Linked DNA regions of Halorhodospira halochloris. The protein of the gene in region 1 interacts with the protein of each later gene in a pairwise test. Links are inferred from orthologs where the notes say so. Each region holds a gene or a part of one and is shown on either strand. Other genes may lie near its edges. The genes, in order: HH1059_RS07295 and HH1059_RS02935.

Region 1 (3,194 bases):
TAACATCCTGGCTCGGCACATCCATGACTACGGTGCGCAGATCAACCCTGACCATCTGCTGGATGACCGGGATTACGATGATCAGGCCAGGGCCTTTGACCCGCCAAAAGCGGCCAAGCTGGAAGATTACCCCACGCTCATACTCGCGCAAGATCCTGATGGCCGAGGCAAGAATAGAGATCAGTATCGCCAAAACTATAATTAGAGCGGTTTCCATAATCGGTCTCCTCGTTGTCTGGCTCTTCACCCAGCATACTGCCTGCTACTGTGACTTTACCAGCCCATTTAGTAACATCCCCTGCCATGCAAACTAAAGGATGGCTTTTTCACTGCCGCAGCGGCTATGAGTCGACCCTTGCCAGCGAAGTCAGTGCTGCTGCTGACAGCTTGGGGGTACACGGTTTTTGCCGCGCTCGCAAGGGCGATGGCTTTGTGGTATTTGAGGTGCTGAGCACAGATGTGCCGCCACCGCCGCAGTTGATCTTTGCCCGCAGCGGGTCAACCCTGCTAACCGAGCTGGACAATTTACCGAAGGGCCAAAGGGCCGAACACATCGCCGCATCACTGCAGCAAAACCTTGGCAGCGCAACCCCTTGGGTTGAATATCCGGATAGCCCCGAGGGACGTCACCTAGCGCGTTTCTGTCGCCGCTTTAGCGGCGCTGCTAAACGCACATTAGAAGCCAGTAAGGTTATTGCCGGAGACCCACGTCAACGGCTGCACTTGCTATTCACTGACTCAAGCCGAGTGATAATCAGTGTCAGCACCGACAGCACCTGGCCGATGGGAATACCCCGACTACGCATCCCCAAAACCGCCCCTAGCCGTTCGGCGCTAAAGCTCGAGGAGGCGCTGCTACGCCTCGTGCCCGGGGACGAAACTCCCAGCCCCGGAGAGCATGCTATAGATTTAGGAGCTGCCCCTGGCGGCTGGAGCTGGATAATGCGTCAACGCGGTGCTAAAGTAACTGCCGTCGACAACGGGCCACTAGCCAGGCAATTGGCAGATGACCCCGGTGTTGTCCACCTCGAACAGGACGCATTCCGTTATCGCCCTGCCCAGCCTGCCGACTGGTTGTTGTGTGATGTTGTTGACCGCCCCCATGGGGTTGCTAAACTTATCTACAGGTGGTTTGAAAAAAGACTTTGCAAAGCGGCGGTTTTCAATCTTAAACTGCCGATGCGCGAGCCGTTAAATACGGTAAAAAGTTGCCTCAAGGTAGTGTCAGCAAGCGGAGTTCGCGTGCACGCAGCACAGCTCTACCATGACCGCGAAGAGATTACAGTTTACGCGAGATTGGTTGAGTGATTTTATACCTTCGGTTAACGGGTGATTGTAAAAAGAAATGACACTGGACGAGTTGAAAGAGAGCTTTGAACTGATCGATGACTGGGAAGAACGCTATAGGATTTTGATAGAGCTAGGCAATAACCTTCCCCATTTTCCCGAAGAGCAACGCATAGAAGCCAATCGTGTAGAGGGCTGCACCAGCAACGTCTGGCTTATCAGTAAGCGAGATGAGGAGGATCCGCAGCGCCTTATTTTCCTTGCCGATAGTGACGCGTATATTGTCAAAGGGCTTATCTCTCTGGTATTGATGGCCTATTCTGGGGCGACACCAGAGCAGATCAGAAAAACCGATATTCGCGATATATTCCAAACTCTCGGCTTAGAAAAGAACCTAAGCCCCAACCGTCGTGATGGTTTCTACTCGATGGTTGATCGGATTCACGAGTTAGCAGCGCAGGCAGAAGCCGCGGAAACACGAGCCTAGGGCTTAATCCGGCTAGTACAATCACCTAGACTAAACAGTAAAATGCTAAACAATCAGAGAGCAACAGATAATCGACAGGGCGTGTTGATGAACAGTGAATCGACTCAATCCAAGAACAAACTACAGGAAACACTAAGCAATTACTCCTTAACAGAACTGCAGGAATTGCTTGCAGCCATAGACAGAGAGATTGAAGTGCGCTCATTCGCGGAAAGCATAGAAGCGCAGATGAGACTATTTATGCGCCGACGTGAACAATAATGAAGCCATCTGGTCAAACAAAGGCCTTTCATGTGTCCGATAGATAGATTGTTTGACCGAATGTTGATGGCATTAGGGAGTTCCCCTAGAGCTACTCGGAGCGGGTGAATCATTATTTAATGCAGCGCATAACAGCCATAAAAACACTGCTGTTTTGTTCTCTATGCTGCGCCAGCTTAGCTAGCGCGGCAGATCAGAGGCATAGTGACCAACTCCCTGCTGTAGAGGACCTAGCGGAACAGCAATCGCCAGGCTGGAGCGCAACCCATATCGTTACCGCGGATGACTATGGCCTCCCCTACCGCTACTGGTATCCGCAGGATCATGAGCCTGAAGCCATAGTACTCGGTCTCCACGGACTCAATGACTATAGCGCCGGCCTGAGCACGTTGGCCGAATACCTGGCCGAAAACCATAACGTCGCGACATACTCATACGATCAGCGTGGGTTTGGGGCTACAGCTGACCGCGGCTCATGGGCCGGGAAGGAAAAATTGCTTAGCGACGCTGAGTTGGTCTCTGAGCTTCTTGCCGAGCGCTATCCGGATAAGCCTCTGTTCATAGTCGGGCACAGCATGGGCGGCGGTATAGCTATCCGCTTAGCGGCTGAGCGTCAACCCGAGCATGTCGATGGATTAGTCTTGATCGCACCAGCAGTCTGGGGCCGTGATGAAATGCCGTGGTACCAACGCTCAGGGCTGTGGCTCGCTACCCATTTAATACCACAACTGGAACTGCGGGGCGATTGGGTTGGAGTGGAGCCTACAGACAACCCGCAAGAGCTGGAAAAATGGCACAACGACCCGCTTATCCAACAAAGCGTTAAAGCTGAAACACTGGAGAAGGTTACTGAACTTATGGGTAAGGCGTTAGAGGCCACTAAAAAGCTGCGTCTACCGGCACTAATCCTCTACGGCGAGAGAGATGAAGTGGTCCCTGCTGAGCCTATCTGCGCAATGCTCGAACGCCTCCCAGAGCCGCCTACCGGGAAGTGGCGATTTGCCCTCTACCCAGATGGATATCACATGCTTACCAGAGACTTGCAGCGCCAACTAGTGCTACAGGATATAGGCGCCTGGATCAGCCATGGTCACCGCGATGCAGACTTACCCTCTGAACACGAAAAAGACCGCCAAGAGGCACTGCAAGCCCTTTGCCG
Region 2 (3,318 bases), 990 kb from region 1 along the record:
GTTGCTGCCGGTCGATTCTGGGCCGCGGTTGGTCTTTGTTGATGGCCAGCTTGACTGGTGCCTTTCCGATTTGGATCTACTGCCTGAGGGGATAACTCTGTCTAGCCTTAGCGGCGGCTTGCAGGCTACGGACATTGAGGATTGGTCGCATAGGCTCTCCAGCAGTGTAGATCTGCAGGCTAACCCAATCGTTGCATTGAACACCGCCCTGCTACGTGATGCCCTGTTTGTCCACGTAAAGCCGCAAGTTAAGCCCGACAGACCGTTGTTGGTGGCGAGTTACTCAACTGCCCAGGCCGACTCCAGTATTTGTTATCCGCGCCTACTGGTTGAGGTTGCTGAGGGGGCCGAACTGCAACTAATCGAGTGGCACGGGGGCGCGGATGGGGTCGACTACACCAGTACCCCGGTCAGTGAATTCTTTGTCGCTGCTAACGGCAGTGCTGAGGTGGCGCGGATTAGTGAAGAGGGTGATAATGGCCATCAGCTGGGCGCGGTAACTGCCGATGTTGCTGCTGCTGCCGAAGTATCATTCCATAGTTATGTGCAAGGGGGTGACCAGGTAAGGGTCGAGATGGCTGCGGCTCTTAGAGGTGAGGGTGGTGATGCCAGCCTGACAGGATTCCATCTCAGTGATAAACGCCGCTTTGTAGAGCACCATAGTTCGGTTCGTCACTGCTGTGAGCAGACGCGCAGTCGGCAGTTCTTTAAAGGGGTGCTGGCGGGGCGCTCGGAGAGCCTTTTCGACGGTATGGTGCACGTTGATCCGGGTGCACAAAAGACCGATGCCGAGCAGCAGAACCGTAACTTGCTGCTTAGCCCGCTAGCGCTAGCACACTCAGTACCGCGCTTGGAGATATATGCAGATGATGTACGGTGTAGCCATGGTGCTACCGCAGGGGAGTTGGATGAACAAGCGATTTTCTACATGCGCGCCCGTGGCATAGATGAGCAGACTGCTAAGTCTTTGTTGATTAGGGCCTTTGCGGCACAAGCGATTGATTATTGCCCGGTTTCATTAGCCGCAGAGTATGAGCTGAAGCGTCTCGATGATTTTCTCTCTTTGGTTGCAGGCGAGCACGGCTAAAGGCTGCCGTGGTGAGTGACGTACTACTCCAATTGTGTTTAAGCGCTAGTGGGTGGCGCCATAAACTCCCTGTCCCCTTGCTGATTGGTAGCGTGATATGAGCAAAGATATTGACATGGCTGTCGCTACAGCCGCTAAAGCGTTCGATGTCGAGAGCGTCCGCGCTGACTTTCCAGTCTTGCAACGCCGCTTGCAGGATAAGAGGCTAATCTATCTGGATAGCGCCGCTAGTGCCCAGAAACCTCAAGCAGTGATTGATGCAGAGATGGACTGCTATAGGCGCTACTACGCTAACGTCCATCGTGGTTTGCATACCCTCTCTCAGGAGTGCACTCGGGAGTTTGAGGCAGCTCGCTCCAAGGCCAAGGAGTTCATCAACGCTCCCGACTCACGCGAAATAATCTTTGTACGCGGCACAACCGAGGCAATTAATCTGGTTGCTAGCTCATTTCTCGCGCCGCGTCTTGAGCCGGGTGACGAGATCCTTATCACGCACCTTGAACACCATTCCAATATTGTTCCCTGGCAGCTGCTTGAGCAGCGCTGTGGGGCCAAACTACGGGTGGTGCCAATAAACGATCAAGGCGAAATCGAGCTGGACTCGGTCGCTGAACTTATGAATGAGCGAACCAAGCTGGTAAGCGTAAGCCACGTCTCCAATACTTTAGGTACTGTTAACCCGGTAAGCGATATAGTAACTATGGCCAAGGGACGGGGAATCCCGGTGCTGGTAGACGGGGCGCAGGCGGCGCCGCATCTGCCTATAGATGTGCAGCAGCTTGAGGCGGATTTTTATGCCTTCTCCGGGCATAAGGTCTACGGGCCGACCGGCATAGGTGTCCTTTACGGGCGGTATGATCTTCTCGCGCAGATGCAGCCATACCAAGGTGGCGGGGATATGATTAAACGTGTCTCTTTTGGTGGTACTGAATTTGCCGAGCCGCCGGCACGTTTTGAAGCCGGCACCCCGAACATTGCCGGTGCTATAGGTCTGGGGGCCGCTATTGACTACTTAAATTCCTTTGATCGTCGCCAAGTCGCTGAACACGAGGAGGCACTGCTGGAGTACGCGGTTGAGCGAATAGCTCAGATTGAAGGTGTAAGTTTAATCGGTAAGCCCGATAAGCGTGCCGGCGCGATTTCCTTTGTAATGGCTGGACCTCATCCGAACGACGTGGCTATGCTGCTAGATGAGCAGGGTATTGCAGTCCGGGCTGGCCATCATTGTACTCAGCCCTTAATGGAGAGTTACGGTGTTCCAGCTACTGTGCGAGCCTCAGTTGGCCTGTACAACGGTTACGAGGATATTGATCAACTAGTTGTAGGACTTGGGAAGATCTCACGCATGTTTGCTAACATACAATGAGGTACCAGCAAGCATCTGACCGAGGTAACAGAAGATGATACGTGGCTTGGGGGCTGTGGTTATCGTTAGTGGCTTGATCCATATTGCAGGCTGCTATGTGCCTCCCGAGGAGGGGGGTGCGCCTCAGGCGCAGGACTCTCGGCAGCCCCAGGCTGCTGGCCGGGATTCCCAGCAGGATGATGGTAGTGACGACAGATCAGGGTGGCTCCATCAAGATCAACGAAGCGCTGATGATCGCCGGCAACAGGGTCAATCGCCTGGTTGGGGAAGAGAGCAGGGGGTGAGTGGTCTCTCTAGGCAAGCGCGGGAGGCGTATGAGGCGGGCAATTACCATAGTGCAGCGGAGAGTTTAGAGTCGGCGCTAGAGCAGGAGCCTGATCATCCGGTATTGCTACAGAAGTTGGCGGCTGTCAGGTATCAGTTGGGCGATTTCCAGCGCTCGGAAAACCTGGCTCAGCGTGCTATTAGCCGGGGTGGCAATAATAATGACGTGCTGCGGGAGAGTTGGTGGTTAATAGCTGCCTCGCGTATGCAAGTGGGTGACACTCAGGGGGCACAACAGGCTGCCCAAACTGCGAGTAGGTACGAAAGCGGTGGCCAGATGCCATCTCCTCCAGGCGGCGGGCAACAACAGCCAGCCGGTCCAGGACAAGGTGGGGGCATGGGCGCACCGGGGCCTGCTCAGCAAGCACCTTTTGGCGGCCAGCAACAACCCCCTTCCCCGCAGATGGCGCCAGGGAGCTTCTAAAGCCAGTTGAGCTGCGCAACTCTCCTGGAGCGCTGAGCCCTGGAGCGCTAAGCTTTGCAATCATTCGCGGGAGAGGTTGGTGGCGCTATCCATGGCAGCTGGATCGGTAAGAATCGC

Evidence for each region.
Region 2: the proteins of HH1059_RS07295 (region 1) and HH1059_RS02935 interact in binary tests that used the Escherichia coli proteins (3 or more experiments, as listed by UniProt). The link is inferred for Halorhodospira halochloris from one-to-one orthologs.

What each region holds. Positions count from the first base shown.
Region 1 is NZ_AP017372.2:1,591,830-1,595,023, forward strand. What follows is about bases 186-3,059. They hold HH1059_RS07295 (SufE family protein), read left to right. Parts: upstream 186-1,345; coding sequence 1,346-1,774; downstream 1,775-3,059. Other genes in these bases: HH1059_RS07285 (slipin family protein), read right to left, coding at 186-217; rlmM (23S rRNA (cytidine(2498)-2'-O)-methyltransferase RlmM), read left to right, coding at 304-1,308; HH1059_RS13585 (hypothetical protein), read left to right, coding at 1,862-2,035; HH1059_RS07300 (alpha/beta hydrolase), read left to right, coding at 2,155-3,059. Also shown: more of HH1059_RS07285, read right to left, coding at 1-185; more of HH1059_RS07300, read left to right, coding at 3,060-3,194. UniProt on the Escherichia coli protein: Participates in cysteine desulfuration mediated by SufS. Cysteine desulfuration mobilizes sulfur from L-cysteine to yield L-alanine and constitutes an essential step in sulfur metabolism for biosynthesis of a variety of sulfur-containing biomolecules.
Region 2 is NZ_AP017372.2:602,552-605,869, forward strand. What follows is about bases 321-3,318. They hold HH1059_RS02935 (aminotransferase class V-fold PLP-dependent enzyme), read left to right. Parts: upstream 321-1,184; coding sequence 1,185-2,453; downstream 2,454-3,318. Other genes in these bases: sufD (Fe-S cluster assembly protein SufD), read left to right, coding at 321-1,087; HH1059_RS02940 (tetratricopeptide repeat protein), read left to right, coding at 2,488-3,201. Also shown: more of sufD, read left to right, coding at 1-320. UniProt on the Escherichia coli protein: Cysteine desulfurases mobilize the sulfur from L-cysteine to yield L-alanine, an essential step in sulfur metabolism for biosynthesis of a variety of sulfur-containing biomolecules.